2 regions of the Lysinibacillus sp. OL1 genome follow, and region 1 is predicted to be linked to the other one. Evidence: a T-box and tRNA genes for the amino acid it is inferred to sense, from the RefSeq annotation. Region 1 holds a T-box; the other holds one or more tRNA genes.
What was found. A T-box is a leader RNA that pairs with one kind of tRNA and senses whether it is charged. The one in region 1 lies ahead of serS (serine--tRNA ligase), so its partner is inferred to be a tRNA-Ser.
Positions count from the first base shown of each region.

Region 2: it encodes a tRNA-Ser, which carries the amino acid that the T-box ahead of serS (serine--tRNA ligase) is inferred to sense. The anticodon was not compared.

Region 1 is NZ_SJDS01000002.1:216,580-225,470, reverse strand. It holds partial or broken gene EW028_RS05500 (hypothetical protein) at 1-90, opposite strand, end outside; gene EW028_RS05495 (alpha/beta fold hydrolase) at 309-1,004, opposite strand; gene EW028_RS05490 (hypothetical protein) at 1,240-1,458, opposite strand; partial or broken gene EW028_RS05485 (class I SAM-dependent methyltransferase) at 1,656-2,404, opposite strand; gene EW028_RS05480 (Lrp/AsnC family transcriptional regulator) at 2,704-3,147, opposite strand; gene EW028_RS05475 (MFS transporter) at 3,387-4,595, shown strand; gene EW028_RS05470 (pilus assembly protein PilB) at 4,870-5,253, opposite strand; gene serS (serine--tRNA ligase) at 5,376-6,656, opposite strand; T-box leader at 6,786-7,006, opposite strand; partial or broken gene EW028_RS05460 (EVE domain-containing protein) at 7,191-7,698, opposite strand; gene EW028_RS05455 (DinB family protein) at 7,710-8,246, opposite strand; gene EW028_RS05450 (helix-turn-helix transcriptional regulator) at 8,314-8,891, opposite strand, start outside.
Region 2 is NZ_SJDS01000023.1:22,366-31,256, forward strand. It holds gene EW028_RS26005 (methyl-accepting chemotaxis protein) at 1-394, shown strand, start outside; gene EW028_RS23530 (RraA family protein) at 494-1,114, shown strand; gene EW028_RS23535 (cation:dicarboxylate symporter family transporter) at 1,160-2,434, opposite strand; gene EW028_RS23540 (response regulator) at 2,527-3,405, opposite strand; gene EW028_RS23545 (sensor histidine kinase) at 3,406-4,665, opposite strand; tRNA gene EW028_RS23550 (tRNA-Ser) at 4,792-4,884, opposite strand; RNA gene ffs (signal recognition particle sRNA large type) at 5,053-5,320, shown strand; gene dnaX (DNA polymerase III subunit gamma/tau) at 5,462-7,246, shown strand; gene EW028_RS23565 (YbaB/EbfC family nucleoid-associated protein) at 7,267-7,581, shown strand; gene recR (recombination mediator RecR) at 7,593-8,189, shown strand; gene EW028_RS23575 (YaaL family protein) at 8,203-8,418, shown strand; gene EW028_RS23580 (pro-sigmaK processing inhibitor BofA family protein) at 8,494-8,766, shown strand.

The DNA.
Region 1 (8,891 bases):
ATTCAGATCATCTTTAGAGAAACATCCACTAAGAATTAGGATTGATGTACTTGCTAAGATAACTTGAATCAATCTTTTAATACTCTTCATTTCCTAAACTCCATTTCCTAAATTTTGATAATATTATAACATTTTCCGTTAAACTAAGCTGCCACGTTGGCATAAGTACATTTCTTCACAATCTTAACGAAACAATTAAGAAAGTCACTCCATAATCTGGCCCTTTCCATGAAGAAAGACGCTTTCCTTATTTCAGAAAAGCGCCCGTTTGTTTAAAAAGAATGAAGGTAAAGGTTAAATTTGGAAACTCAGGAATTAAGAAAAGCTTTTACAGCCGCTAAGAATTCTTGTAAATTAGCATCATGCACAAAGTGTCCAGCATCCTCTACCGTTACAAAATTGCAATTTGGAATAAGCTCAGAAACCTCCTGCAATTTGTTTTGAGGAACATGACTGGTACTCCCACCACCTATAATAAGAGTCGGCATGTTTATGTCAGTAAGACGTGTCCACCATTCGGGATTGGGCTCATTAAGTTGCCCTAGAATCGAAGGTACAACCTGCCAATCAAATGAGAGGGGTTCAGATGGTTTGGAAGGAATTACAAACGGCCTATCAGGAACTGGAGGAGGAGGAGTGTCTTCAACAATCAACCGTTCTATCCTTGAAGGAAATGTTTCCGAAAAAATATATGATACTGTTCCCCCCATGGAATGACCTATTAGCGTAAACCTTTCTAAATTCATTGCATTCGCAAAATGAAGCAAGTCATCGCACATTCGTTCAAAAGTATATGAACTAGTTCTTGCACTACCACCATGACCCCGTTGATCTAAAGCTAAAAATCGATATTTTTCTCCTAATACAGTAGCTACTTGATCCCATGATTCAGCACTTTTTCCCAGTGCGTGAAGTGCAACCACCGGTGGTGCAGAAGGTTCCCCACTCTCACGATATTGAAAAGTGAGCCCATTCAATTCAATTTGATTCACCCGTATTTCCATCTCTGATCATCTCCTAGGGGGGTTCGTCATTTGAAACCCGATTTATTTAATGTCCCATATCTATATAATATTTCAGCGAATGTGTGAATATTTCCTTCTTAAACTCTTTCTCTCTTTAGCCATAATATTCATTGCTCTATCTTCAACAATCTGGCCCTATAATTGAATAAAGCACGTTTCCTATTCAGGAAGGTGCTGCACCGAATTGGGCCCAATTGTTGGATAAGGATTTTTACTAATTCAAAATTTGCGTAATTATATAAATAATAATAATTAGTGTTATCACAATAATACTGATTAAGGCTTTCACTTTTGTATTACGAATTGCACTTTCAGTTAATTGAGGTTCTTCTTTGTACATCCCTCGTTTTCCCCATAATAAACTTTCCTCTGGGTTGAAATAGGTCCAAATTAAAATTCCATATATTATAATGATGACTATAAATAACTCCATCTTTTACAGCACCTTCCTAAATTGTTGCATAACTAATATACGCTTAAATTTCTTGATAGTTTCATAATCTTTATCTACCAGTTTTTTTGTTATTCCACAATATGGCCCTTTAATAAAAAAAGACGCATTCCTTAAAGAAACGCGCCCGATTGCTGTAATCAATAATTGTTTATTTTAACGGTAATCGTAATCGAATATTAATCAGTTTTATTTTGTTTTTTTGATTTAATAATAATAAAAGAGGGTCTACGCTTCTCATTTATTAAATTTGGCATTTGCTCCAGCCCAGTCGAAATTGACTGTGGTTCAATGATTTTATCTAGTACAAGTCCACCTTCAATTAGCGTGTTTATTAAAGTAGAATGGTTCTGTGATACACAACTACTCCATCAACAACCCAATCGTGTTCTCTTATGCCTTCTTCTTGGTAATTATCTAATGCCCAGTGTAGTTTGTTGCCTTCCTCATTCTTAATCCAATGATTACTTCCTTTTCGGGCAGTCGCTATTGGGTGTTCAGTTGAAAAAATAAATTCCCCATTATTTTTTAATAGTCCATTAATTTTTCGAATCAGCGTTCGGTAATCTTCTACATAATGTATAGATAGAGAACTTATAATTAGATCAAATTTTTGATTGGCTAAATTCAAGTCCTCAATCGGTAAACATACAAACTCGATATTGTTATCTTTGTTAATCTTATTAGCCCGCTCAATCATATTATTAGAGATGTCTACACCAATCACTTTTTCTGCTCCGTTTTCTACACAATACTTTGAAAAGTGACCATCGCCACAGCCTAGGTCTAATACCGATTTTCCCTTTAAATTCGAAATCATTGATTTAATTGCTGGTTGCTCTATAAAATCATTATAGGTTATTCCACTTTCACGTAAGTTTATGTAATCCTTAAAAAAAGTTGAATTATCGTAAATATTTTGCTTCATTTTTTTACTCCCCCGTACAGTTTGATTTTGGACGAAAATCTCACGTCATATTTCTATTATCTTTACAAAAGTTTATTCTATTAAATGGCCCTTTAATGAAAACGAGCGCTGATCCTTATGACAGAAATGCGCCCGATTGTTGAATATTAAGGTAGTGGTTACTGCCATTTGTGAAATAAAGTTTAATAGGAAACATACTATAAACGCTGTTATATCAACATGGTTATTTTCTACTAGAAAGGCATTCAAAACTTAATTTGATAGCCTTAAGTAACTGTATGGTTAAAAAAATAATATTATTAATAATCAACACTTAAATTTGGTATCAACGGCTTGTCTTCAATAGGTGATGATAAGGAAATCAATGTAGTTGAATCACCATACTTCATACTAGCATTTTCAAATAATTCGAGTTCCTTTGTTGATTCAACTACTACTTTAATCAAATAATTGTATTCCCCGCTAATTCGATGACATTCTACTACTTGTGAAGCCTGCTTACAATAATCAACGAAATTATTGCACTTTGTGGTACGGAAAAGGATAAAAGCAACAATGGATTTTCCAACTTTCTCATTCGATACTTTAGCTCTATAGCTTTTTATCACGCCTTGTTCCTCTAGTCTTTTTACCCTCTCTGTTATTGCTGGTTGAGATAATCCAATAAGTTTTCCAAGTGCAGTCATTGACAACCGAGCATCTGATTGTAAATGCATTAATATATCTACATCAATACTATCCATTTAAGCACCCCTTCATATAATATACGATACCACCATTTACCATTTAATAGCTATTTTAACTAATCAAATTGTAAGACGAATATGATCCCCTAATCATTATATTATACTTCAAATGTAATATCCCTAAAATACATTGATTTTACAGTTAAATATGAAATTATTCTTTTAATATCAAATGTAAAATCTAAAATACAATTTGTATAATTAATCCTATCAACTAATCAGGGGGCCTTTTATAAATGGATTATAATATTGATTTAGATAACCAAAATGAAAAACCAAATGAAATATCATCAGAACGTCTTCCTTGGGCAGGTTTAATTGCACTAGCTATGGCTGGGTTCATATGTATCCTTACAGAAACTATACCAGCTGGTTTATTAATAGAGATAAGTGAAGGACTCGATGTGTCAGAATCTCTTGCAGGTCAACTTGTTACAGCTTATGCTCTTGGTTCACTAATTGCAGCTATTCCCATAACCACTGCAACACAAGGGTGGCACAGGAAGCCCTTACTGCTTTTATGTATTATTGGGTTCCTTGTATTTAATACTATTACAGCCTTATCTTCTAGTTTGACCTTAACGATAATAGCTCGCTTCTTTGCGGGAGTAACTGCTGGAGTACTGTGGGGAATGACCGCTGGATATGCACGACTTATGGCACCAGAGTCACTGAAGGGAAAAGCAATGGCAGTAGCCATGATTGGTACTCCTCTTGCATTAGCTTTTGGTGTTCCTGTCGGGACATTTCTCGGTTCCTTTGTTGGTTGGAGATTTGTCTTCGGAATAATGTCACTCTTAGCAGTATTTTTGATTTTATGGATTATCTGGAAAATACCAGACTATCCTGGGCAAACATCTGAGAAGCGAATGACACTTCTGGAAGTTTTCAGTACCCCTGGAGTTCGCCCAATTTTGTTTGTTGTATTAGCTTGGATACTTTCTCATAACATACTATATACTTATATTGCCCCATACCTTTCCGAAGCAGGTCTTGCTCAACGAGTCGATTTGGTTTTACTAGTTTTCGGTATTGCATCTTTAGTTGGAATCTGGGTTGTAGGTATGTTCATTGAGCATAGACTACGTACTTTAGTTTTAATGAGTCTGGCCGGATTTGGGTTAGCATCATTAGCATTAGGTATCGGAATTAATCATCCTATTATCATTTACATTGCTGTAACTTTATGGGGGTTAACCTTTGGGGGAGCAGCAACACTGACGCAAACAGCAATAGCAGACAATGCTAAAAAAGGGGCGGATATTGCCCAATCTATGTTAGTTACCGTTTGGAATCTGGCTATTGGTGGTGGGAGTGCAATAGGAGCAATCTTAATAGAATCATTTGATGTGGGTTCTTTTCCAGGGGTAATGTTTATCCTCATTCTTCTTGGGTTCCTAGTAGCATTTCGTGCAAATGTTTATGGGTTTCCTCAAAAACAATGATTGTGTAAAGAAGGTAGTCAGCCTCCTTAGATAAATTTATCTAAGGGGGTATATTTGATATTTGCTGAATCATATACCATGTCGCTCTAGATAGAATTTGGTCTTCTATCGCATTATTTCAAAGACTTTCTCTATCTTTTTAATGTGCCTACTTCTTTTGTTCAATAATCTGGCCCTTTAATGAAAAAGAACTTTTCTTATTCAAGGAAAGCACCCGAGTATTGAATATTGAAGGAAATGATAACCAACCTTCAGTCATCCTTCTCTATATTTTTTAATTCGCATCAGAATTGAATCGTATTAACGTTAAAATTGAGAACAATGGGAAAATCAAATATATAGACCTAAAACCACCAAGAGTAAAGAACCAAATATCAATGCAACCCACCAAAATTAAACCGATAACATTTGTTAGAACAAAAGAAAGTATTTTGTTTTTTATTCTATGAGTTAAATAAATTTCAATAGTGACTACAAAGATAATAGTAAATAAATAGATTCCTAAATAGAGCAGTACAGAAAGCAGTACTTTCTCAGCTGTCGAAGGAGGCATTATATCCGATTGGAATACTCCCTCGATAAACACGATACTTAATGTGGTAACTAATGCTACTATTATCGGGAAAAAAAGTATTTTTGCTATAGAAATCTTTCTCATTCAAGTCACCTCTTTTGTTATTATAATCCAGTCTTTAAGATGACGACTAACCTAAATTACTATAAAGACGTTATTTCACAATCTGGCCCTATTCTTGAAGGAGAAGCGCAATCTCTACTTATTTATTTTGGGGCAATTACTTCTTTACCACCCATGTATGGTCTTAAAACTTCAGGAATTACTACGCTTCCATCTGCTTGTTGGTAGTTTTCTAGTATAGCGGCAACTGTACGACCAATCGCAAGACCTGAACCGTTTAATGTGTGAACATATTCTGGTTTTGCATTTGGCTCACGACGGAAGCGGATATTTGCTCGTCGTGCTTGGAAATCTTCAAAGTTAGAGCAAGAAGAAATTTCACGGTACATGTTTTGTGCTGGGATCCAAACTTCTAAATCATATTTCTTCGCTGCAGTAAATCCTAAATCAGCAGTACACATTTTAAGTTTACGATACGGTAAGCCTAATAATTGCAGCACTTTTTCAGCATGACCTGTTAACAACTCTAATTGCTCATATGACTCCTCTGGTTTTACAAAGCGTACTAATTCCACTTTGTTGAATTGATGCTGACGGATTAAACCACGTGTATCACGACCCGCAGAGCCTGCCTCTGAACGGAAGCACGCACTGTAGGAAGCAAAGCCTTGTGGTAAAGCATCAGCCAGTAAAATTTCATCACGATAGAAGTTTGTTACAGAGACCTCTGCTGTTGGAATCATGAAATAATCTGTTTCCTCTAATTTAAATAAATCTTCTTCAAATTTAGGAAGATTTCCAGTACCCGTCAAGCTATCACGATTAACAATGACAGGTGGTAGCATTTCTTCATAACCATGCTCTTCTGCATGTAAATCCAACATAAAGCTCATTAATGCACGTTCCAAGCGAGCGCCAAGTCCACGATAGAATAAGAATCGGCTACCCGTTACTTTTGCGCCGCGTTCAAAGTCAACAATCTTCAAATCTGTAGCAAGATCCCAGTGTGTTTTAATGTCAAAATCAAATGTTGGAATTTCTCCCCAAGTATATTCTTCTACATTGTCATCCTCTGTTGTGCCTACTGGTACAGATTCATGTGGAATGTTTGGCAAGCGCATCATCATATCTTTAAAACGCTCTTCCACATCATTTAGTTGAAGATCTAACTCTTTAATTTCGTCGCCAACTTGACGCATACGAGCAATCACTTCATCTGCATTTTCCTTGTTGCGTTTCATAATTGAAATTTGTTCAGATACTTTATTTCGTTCTGCTTTTAATTCTTCTGTTTTAGCAATTAACTCACGACGCTTAGCATCTAAATCCTCAAAATCATCTAAGTTTCCTAAATCTTCATTACGTGTTAATAGCATTTCTTTAATTTCCGCGAAATTATCGCGTACGCGTTTGATATCTAACATAGTTATACCTACTGTAGTTTAATGATGGGAATCATTGCATCCTTTAAGTCTTGATGTAATTTCGTTCAGCGGATTACTCAAAAAGCTCTAGTTTAAATCAAAATAAACACAAAAAAGCCCTCATCCCTAAAAAGGGACGAGAGCTACCCGCGTTGCCACCCTAATTGACTAGACACATTTCTGCCTAATCCACTTATTTCATAACGGCATTTCAACCGGCGACAGCCTACTTTACTCACTTCGACTGCGCAACTCCAGGACGGATTCACAAGTGCTTTTATCAGCTTCCACCACCCGCTGACTCTCTAAAAAAAAACGTGCTTGCTACTACTTCCCATCATCGTGTTCAGTTATTTAAATTTTAACCATACTGTACTATATGAAAACAAATTTTTCAAGTCATACCATAGGATACAAATTATTCTAGAACTATTATTACTTTAACAAGATACTTCACAATATGGCTCTTTAGCTAAAGAAAGACGTATTCCTTACTAAAAAGGTACTGCACCCGATTGCTGAAGATTGTTCTAACTAAGGTACACTATAGTTTAAGTAAAATTGTTCACAAAATGTAATCAGTGTTTTAATATCTCGGAGTTCCTCACCATCTAACATCGAAGTAACGATTGTCATAAAATCTTCAGCTCCAATTTCAAAATGACCTCGACGGAATGGTAACCCCCAATTGCGATTTCCACGCGTAAAAGTGAGCTGGTTTAACAACAATGCAATCTTAACTTCTCGACAAGGAATATAACGCATATCTCTGCGAAATGGCACAAACGACTCCGACACTTGATGTTTGTAAGCACCGTTATCCGTAACCTGACCAATAGCAGTAAATGCTTGAACTGGCTTCCCTTTGGACATGTCTGTGCGAGGGGAATAGTATATCAGCCAATCACCTGGAGACATTTTACGCAAAGGTGCTGCCTTACCGTGACATAACTGTGCAAAACCCTTCTATGGCTAAATTCACATGAGAAGCGGATACAACGCCAATCCAATATCTGCTTTTCTGACTTGTTATATTCGACATGATGCATCCCCCTACTCTTCAAATGCTAAACTTTTCAACCGATCCAGTTGTAAAAAATGATGTCTGTAATGCATTTCAATCAACATAAACCATTCCTGCGCGTTTAAAGCACCGAACGCCGGATGAAGTATCTTGTTACTTACAGGCACTTGAAGTAGAACTGATTCCGTATTCCTCATCCGTTCCACTACACTGTGAAGTCCTTCTACCAAATGCTCCATGCTCTCTGGTGGTTGCGGAGTATAGTTTGGCGAAGCAGGGACCTTAATACGAACAGCAGGAAATTGTTCTAGTTTAAAAACAATCTTACCCTGCTCAGTTTTTTCCTTCGCTGGGTTCAATGTCGATTCGCTACCAGCTAAACATTGCTCGACATTATGTAGATGCATGAAAGCTGATTGAATTAAATGTACATACATCTGTCCTATGGACCAATCTTCTTCGTTCAGCTTTCTATGTATTTTATCCATATTGAGTTTTGTCAGTTCTGCCAAATATCTTTCTACTGTAAGTTCAAATGACTTCAATACTTCCTTTGTACTTTTCATCCTTCAAGCAGCTCCTCTTCATCTTGGTATAGTCACAGTATAAAAGAACACTACTGACAGGTGTATGTCAGTAGTGTTCTAGAATTTTTTTCGCTACTTCCCGAATCTTGAAGCGTAAAGACTTCGGCTCAATCACCTCGATATCTCCGCCCCAGCCAAGTAAATGCTGTAATAGTTCCTCTGGATACCGAACACGAAATTGAAAGATTACATCCTCCTTCCGCTCCTCAATAGATTCAATATAAAAATTTACTGCCTCAATGATTTTGTCGGCAATTTCGGGGTTTGCCCTCATTATTATTCTTTCATCTCGATTGTCAGGTGGCCGATAGCTACTTAGGTCAAAATCATTTGGTAGAAGAAATTGATCTTCCAACACAGAAAGCTCGGACATCCGGGACAAGCGAAAATGGCGCATTTCTTGCCTCATATCACAGTATGCTAGTAAAACCCAATTTTCATGGACAAGTGTTAATCCATATGGAGAGACCACACGTTTATTTTTCCGATTCCCATCTGTTCCTGGCATTTTTTTAATATACATAAAACTGATTTTGCACTGTTTCAAAATTGCATCGCGAACTTGATTAAGATACGTTTTTACCCGCTCTTCAGTTGACTGCTCACCTATATGAAGCAGTCGCA
Region 2 (8,891 bases), on a different contig from region 1:
TGTAAGTAATCTTGTGCAGCTTCAGAAACAAGCAGATTCTATTAAAGGGATTGTCAAAACTATACAAGAAATTGCCTCACAAACTAATTTATTGGCATTAAATGCAGCTATTGAAGCCGCTAGGGCTGGAGAATATGGAAGAGGTTTTGATGTAGTGGCGAAAGAGGTACGTAAGCTTTCTGTAAGAGTTGAACAATCTATTTCAGAAGTGAAGGATAATGTGGAGGGCATTGAGCGAGAAATTGGTCAAGTGACTGATAGTATTACAAAAATAGCAGAAAAAATAGAGAAAACAAATGAACAAATTACTGTCACAGCAAATGACTTTAGTGAAATAGCATCTGCTGCTGAAGCCTTAGACGAGCAATCAAAGCAATTTATTGAAAGTATTTAATTCTACTAGTGACTACTATTTTCGAGATATATTGAAATAGGCTGTATTTTTTATTTACAATAATAGAGTAAGTCATTAATCATAATAGGGGTGTTATGTATGACAAAAGTGGAAGTAAGCTTTCAGCATTTACCAACAACAGCTATTTCAGATGCAACAGGCGGACATACCAATGTGCGAAGTGATATTAAGCCGTTAGCAGACCATTTTAAAGTTGCTGGGCGAGCTGTAACTGTACGTTTACCAGATGGTGAAAATGGGGCAGTTTTGGAAGCGATTAGGGCTGCAAATGAAGGAGATATTTTAGTCATTGATGCAAAAGGTAATACAAACCGAGCTGTTGCTGGAGATTTTGTGATCTCCTTAGCAAAAGGGATAGGTGTACAAGGTTTTGTTGTGGATGGTGTAATCCGCGATATTGCAGCAATACGTGAATTAAATTTCCCTGTATTTTCGTTAGGCACTACTGTAGCAGCAGGCAATAAAAACGGCGGAGGTCAAGTAAATGTACCGATCGCCATTGGAGGAGTTACGGTTCATCCTGGTGATTATATTATTGGGGATGTGGATGGTGTAATTGTTGTGCCACAGCAAGATGCTGAAAAAATTGCTGTAGCAGCAGAGACTAAGCTTGAAAAAGATGAAAAACGCGCTCAAGAAGCACATGCCAATGGAAAAGAATCAATTATCGCTTATTTAGATAAAGTGTTAGCAAAATAAAAAAACCCTCACGATGCCATCCAACATCGTGAGGATTTTTTTAAATTACGCTAGATTTTCATTATCATTAAAGTAATTTTTCATCTTTTCTCGATCGAAACGGCCTTCCCATTTAGCCATTACTAATGACGCTAATGAGTTACCAATTACGTTAACAACTGTACGTCCCATGTCAAGAATACGGTCAATACCAGCAATGAAGGCTAGTCCCTCAAGTGGAATACCTACAGTACCTAAAGTTGCTAGAAGTACAACGAATGATACCCCTGGTACACCTGCAATACCTTTTGATGTAACCATTAATACAAGCATTAACGTAATTTGTTCACCAATGCTTAGGTGAATACCGTACATTTGTGCAATAAATAATGCTGCAATGGCTTGATATAGTGTTGACCCATCTAAGTTAAAGGAGTAACCGGTAGGTATAACAAAAGATACAATATCCTTTGGCGCCCCTAATTTCTCCATTTTCATCATAATACGTGGTAATACAGCTTCAGAACTTGCTGTGGAGAAGGCTAAAATTAGCTCATCTTTTAATACTTTAATTAAATAGAAGATGCTGATTCCTGCGAATTTTGCCACAAGTCCAAGAACGACAAAGATAAAGAATAGCATTGTTGCATAAACAAGAATTGCTAATTTGGCAAGTGGAACCAGTGAAGCAAACCCATATTTGGAAACGGTTACACCAATTAAACCAAATACCCCTAGTGGCGCGAATTTCATTACGAGGTTTGTTACCCAGAACATAGCATCTGCTACCCCTTGGAAGAAGTCTAAGACTGGTTTCCCTCGATCTCCTACTGCAGCAACCCCTAAACCGAAAATAACTGAGAAGAAGATAATTGCTAGCATATTACCTTCAGCCATTGACTGAATAATATTTGTTGGGACAATGCCTACAATGATATCAAATGGTCCCTCGTGCTGTACTTCCTCAGTTGTTGATACATACTTCGAAATATCCCCTTGAGATAATTCATTCATGTTAAGACCTGCACCAGGTTGGAAAATGTTTGCGGAAAGTAATCCAACTACGATTGCAACTGTAGTAATAATCTCAAAGTAAATTATAGATTTCCCGCCTAATCGTCCAAGTTGCTTCATATCTCCAGTACCAGCAACACCAACGATTAATGTCGAAATAATAATCGGTACAACAATCATCTTAATAAGATGTAAAAATATATCCCCTAATGGTTGTAGATATGTCTCAATTTTGGGGTTTCCGTAAAAGATACCACCAACAATGATCCCTAAAATCAAACCGATTAAAATCTGAGCGGCTAAACTGACTTTAAATTTCTTTTTCAAATCCTTTGTACCTCCCCTAATATTAAATTTTTAGGACACGCCTTACTTTAATAATACGGAGGACTTATGGAATCCGACAAAATCCGATAAAATTAATTTACTTTTGTTAAAATGTCTGAATATAACACTTGAATAAACTTTTTAATATTTACCTTTGCTTTACGATTATCGTGATCTTCAATCTGTGTCATGAGCTGACGAATTTCTTTAAAATCAAAGTAGCGAGGGGCATAGTACTCGAATTCTGAGTTTGTGTAATCAACAACCCCTAAATTAGCGAGATTAATCATGGCAGCTAATATTGTACGACGCACACGCTGCTCGATGGCTTTACTCTCTTTTAAAATTTCATCTGGCGTAGCCTTGGTCACAGCTGCAATTTCTTCATAAAGCTCTTTTAATGGAGGAAGGGGGGCAATCTTGTGCTGGTGAGCAAGTAATGTTTCTATAATGGCAATGATATCCTCACTACCAATTTCCCCGACAATCCCCATATCATTCAAAATAGATTGAATATGGTCTCGTGATGTAGCTTTATGAGTCTTTTGTTCACTTAACTCAATATTTGTAAGTGATTGACGTATCACTAATAGTGAATTTTTAAGTCGAAATTGTTCAGTTGTTTTTTTCAAAACATTTTCGACTTCAATACGATTGATTGGTTTATGAATGAAGAAATCAATTCCTTGCTCATATGCTTCGCCAACCATTTCCTTATTCACTACCTGTGAAATCATAATAAATTGTCCCTCGAAACGATTTTGCATAAGTTGTTCCACAGTTGCTATGCCATCAAGCTTAGGCATCAGTAAATCAATAAGCACAAACTCTGGCTGTGTCATTAAAATTTGTGGAATGGCATCCTCACCATTGCGAGCCTCACCAATAACTGTTCCTAACCCGCTATCTTCAATAATTTGCTTTAACATAACACGACTTGCACGATCATCATCTACAATAAAATACCTCATTTAAGTCTCTCCCGTTTGAATAGTTTGCGTAGGAATTATGATTTTAAACGTTGTGTATTGATTGTTTGATTCAACGGTTATTGAGCCTTTTAATTTTTCTACTAGTTCAGCAACATGTGAAAGCCCAATGCCAGTTGCTGCAACACCATCAACATTGAATTTAGTGGTGTATCCAGGTTCAAAAATAACAGAAATGTCTGCTTGTGAAATCCCTTGTCCATTATCACATACTGTTATTACAGTATTATCCTCTTGGCGCTTAATAGCAATAGAAATGATCCCTTGCTTTTCAATAGCCTCAACAGCATTGGCTGATAAATTATTTAATAGAGCAAGCAGTGCAATATGATCTTTCGTTTGAAAATCGAAGTCTATACATGTATTAAATTGTATTTCCTTACCGAGTAATTCTGCATATTTCCTATTACCTTCTTCAATATAATGCAATAATTCAGATAATACGAAAGGACCAAAGCTCTTTTCACCGACAATCTTTGAAATCCCAGCATATATCCGTTGAGAATCCTTTTTCACTTCATGGATTTCCTGGGCAATATGAAGTGCTTGTAAACTCTCGGATCGAAAACCTTGCGTCTTTAACTGACGATATAATTCATAACCACTACCTGTAATTGTTTCAATATGATTCATTGATTTTTTTAAATATAGTGTCTCCACATAGAGGTCAGATCCAATATTCAGCATTTCTTGTACCCGTTTTTTTTGTTCCGCTACCAAAATAGAGCTATAAATCCCTACTACAAAAAAGCTTCGTAATAATGCTACTGCTAATAGGATCAAGAGATCATGGAGAAATAAAAAAGTATATGTTTGGACAAAAAAGCGGAAAATTTGTTCAGCTAAATTACTGATGACCTCACTAAAAGCAACGAGTAAACCAAGTTTTAGTGGTTTTTCTCTGTATTGTTGAATATCTAAAACTTGCAGGCATACTGCAAACAATACATAAAATAAACCGGCTGGTAAATGGTTAAATATACTCTCGGCAATCGGAACATCATGTAATGTCGAATTAATAACCCGAAAAATAGTTGTCACAATACTGGTAGCTACACCAGCTAAAATAATTGGTGTAGGTTTAATTAATGTGCATAAAAAGAAGACAATTGTTCCTAAACCAAAACGGAAAGTTGTATTAGCAAAAGGCATAATTTTAATTTCACTACCTATTGCAGTCATAACAGCAATAATGAAAATCCAAGTAAGGGAAGCACGTGTCATAAGTAATTTCGATTGCAATTTAACAACCTCCCATCATTGATATAATAAAAAATACCACAACCGAGGCGGAAGTGGTATCTAACAAGTAATACATACAATTTAGGCAAAAAAAAACGGCTACATTCGTAGTCGGAAATTTAAAACTGGAGGAGGTAGAGGGATTCGAACCCCCGCGCGGTGTTACCCGCCTGTCGGTTTTCAAGACCGATCCCTTCAGCCAGACTTGGGTATACCTCCATGTTATATTGCTTTACTGTCTTATCGACAAAAATAAATTTATCATAACTAGAAACGAACGTCAAGATAATTTTTGAAAAAATATATATTGTTTAAATCGTCACTTAGAAATAAATAATTTGTGCATTAAGTTGCATTTTATACAAACAGTCAGTATACTAGTTATTGCCGTGCTAGGTGGGAAGGTAGCGGTGTCCTGTAACTCGCAATCCGCTCTAGCGAGACTGAATTCCTTTTTCGAGGCTGTCCGTATTGTTTGGTCTGCCTTTTGCACGTAGTGTTGACGATTGGGTCCTGCGCAATGGATACCCATGAACCATGTCAGGTCCGGAAGGAAGCAGCATTAAGTGGTCTTATTCATGTGCCGCGGGGTTGCCTAATCTGAGCTAACGACAAGAGTAACGCTTATGTGCGGCTGTCAAGGAAAGGTGCACGGCATTAAATTGCCAATTCAAAGCATCCGTCTATTATAGGCGGATGCTTTTTTATTTTAAATTTAGCAACTTCATTTTCTATATAATGCAGCAAATGCTATAATAAAAGTATTCAATTAAATGGAGAAGGAGAGAGGAAATCAGTGACGTATCAAGCATTTTACCGTGTGTATCGACCGCAATCTTTTCGAGAAATGTCTGGTCAAACACATGTCAAAAGAACGCTACAAAATGCTCTCCTAGCAAATAAAACAACACATGCTTACTTGTTTTCTGGGCCCCGTGGTACAGGGAAAACAAGTACTGCTAAAATCTTTGCGAAGGCCTTGAATTGTGAACATGCACCGTCGAAAGAGCCGTGTAATGAATGTGCTACATGCATAAGTATTACAGATGGTTCACATCCAGATGTCATTGAATTTGATGCAGCCTCAAATTCACGTGTTGAAGAGATTAGGGATATCATAGAAAAGGTTCGTTTTGCTCCCGCAAGCAGTAGATATAAGGTGTACATCATAGACGAAGTGCATATGCTTTCTACAAGCGCTTTTAACGCTCTTTTAAAAACGTTGGAAGAACCACCTCCTCATGCTGTGTTTATTTTAGCAACTACAGAGCCTCATAAATTGCCTGCTACGATCATTTCTCGTTGTCAGCGCTTTGATTTTAAACGACTTTCTACTAATGATATTATTGAACGTATGAAGGTTGTTTTAGAAGATATTGACTTACCATATGAAGAACAAGGTTTAAAGGTGATTGCACAATCAGCCGCAGGGGGAATGCGTGATGCTTTAAGCTTATTGGACCAAGTTGTGTCTTTTAGCGGCGAAAAATTAAAACTTGAGGATACGTTATTAGTGACAGGTTCTATTAGTCAGGATGTTTTTTATGATCTAGCAGAGGCACTCAAAGTAAAAGATGTTGCGCAAATGCTTGCCCTTTTAGAGCAACTGATAGCTGACGGTAAGGACCCTTTGCGGCTCTCAGAGGATTTAATTACATTTTTCCGCGATTTATTATTACTTCAAACAAGTGATGATTTAGCTGAACTTTTAGAGCTTGTATCTCCTGAGGAACGTGTATTCACTTTAGCACACGAATTTGCACCAAATATGCTTTATGGGTATATTGATATACTTGCAAAGACACAGCAAGAGATGCGTTTCTCTCACCATACCAAAATTTATTTAGAGACGGCTTTGCTTAAAATGGTACAGTTTTCAGGAGGGATAGCCCATCAAACGGTGACTACAAATGAAATGGGAGAAAACCCTGATCTCACTCAAAAAATTGTAGCTCTTGAACAGCTGGTTCAGCAACTTTCCTTACAACTGCAAACGGGGACTCCAGTGCAAACGCCGACAGCACAAAAAGAGCAACGGCCCCGAGCTAAAAGTCCGAATGGTTATAAAGCACCTACAGGTCGTATTCAGGAAGTGCTGAAAGATGCCACAAAGCAAGATGTACAACGTATTAAGTCCATTTGGGCGCAAGCCCTAAGTCAAATGCAAAAATCACAATCTGCTCTTTTAGCAGAAGCCGAACCTGTTGCGGCATCTTCAAGTGCTTTTGTGTTAAAATTCAAGTATGATATTCATTGTCAGATGGTTGCCGACAACCAGTCTTTAAAGGCTCACTTTACACAATTAATTGCAGGGCAAACTGGTACAATGTACGAGATGCTATGTATACCAGAAGAATCATGGTTAAAAATGCGTGAAGAGTTTATTCGTGATCATGGTCTGCAGCAAAAGAAATCACAGACTGAAGCAGAGCATGGAGAAGAATTATTAGAGCCACCACCGGCAGAAATGCCAGAAGAACCATTTATCGATGATGCTCAACCTCTTGCTTCACAAGATCCACTTGTGGCAGAGGCTGAAAAGCTCTTCGGTAAAGATTTTGTTGAAATTATTGAAGATTAAATTTTTAGGAGGAAACATTTATGCGTGGAATGGGAAATATGCAAGGTATGATGAAAAAAATGCAAAAAATGCAAAAGGAAATGATGGAGGCTCAAGAAGCTTTAAATGCTGAGCAATTCGAAGGTGTTGCAGGCGGCGGTATGGTGAAAGTAACAGTTTCAGGTCAGCGTGAAGTAGTTTCAGTAAATCTAGATGAATCTGTAGTAGACCCAGAAGACATCGAAATGCTACAAGACCTAATTGTTATTGCAACAAATGAAGCGCTGAAAAAAGTAGAAGAAAAAGCAAACTCGACTATGGGTAAATTCACGCAAGGCTTAAACCTTCCATTCTAGGAGGTATTCATATGTACTACCCAGAACCAATATCTAAATTGATCGATAGTTTTATGAAATTGCCAGGTATCGGGCCGAAAACTGCGGCTCGTCTGGCGTTTTTTGTGTTAACAATGAAGGAAGATGATGTATTATCTTTCTCTAAAGCACTGATTGATGCTAAACGAAACCTAAGCTACTGTTCTGTTTGTGGCAATATAACGGATGTCGATCCATGTCACATATGTACAGATAAGCAGCGAGATCATTCTATTATTTGTGTTGTACAAGATACAAAAGATGTGATTGCAATGGAAAAAATGCGTGACTACAACGGTATGTACCATGTACTTCAAGGTGCTATTTCACCAATGGATGGTATTGGTCCAGAAGACATTAATGTTGCTTCTTTGCTAGTGCGCTTGCAAGATGAAAGTGTCCAAGAACTTATTTTAGCTACAAATTCAACAATCGAGGGTGAGGCAACCGCTATGTACATTTCTCGCCTTGTCAAACCGTCAGGTATCCGTACAACCCGTATTGCTCATGGATTGCCAGTAGGTGGAGATCTAGAATACGCAGATGAGGTTACGCTATCTAAGGCAATGGAAGGAAGACGCGAGTTATGAGTGAGGGATTAGTATGTTCTTCCGTAGTAAAGGGAAATTAAAAAAAGAATTTGATGATAAGCTTGTGAATCTGATTAAAGAAACAAAAGAAGATTTACAGCAGGCAAAGATAATAGAAGAATTAATGGATGATTATGACCTAGGTGTAATTGCTCAACGCAAAACAGCAGAAAGTATTCATTTCTATTTGTTTAAGGAAGCTAGAATTCGTAAGGTACTAATAAAATAGTTCTTTGTAAAATAATCATAGAAGCAAAACAGGAAACATAAACTTTCATAATTATTTAATTGAGGAGGCAACTATATGTCTGGGTTAGTAATTATGAGTATTTGTATTCCTGTCGGGCTTCTTTTTCTTTATGTAATAATAAGACATGCTAAATTGGGTAAAATCTTAGAAGGATTATCGGTGTTTTGGTTTAGATTTGCATTTGCTTTTCTACTATTATTCGTAATCCATTTAGGTATAGGTTATATAGGATATAATGTGCCAATCAATCTGTTTTCTGTCTTAACAATCGCTGTTTTAGGTATTCCTGGTGTCTTAGGAATAACGGCTTTAATATTTATTTTATAAAAGGCTTGCAATATAAAAAGATTATGGTATAGTTATAAAAGTCGCTAATACAACTGATTGAAACAAAAAAATAATTTCAAAATTATTGTTGACACGGTGTGTAGCGCATGATATTATATAAGAGT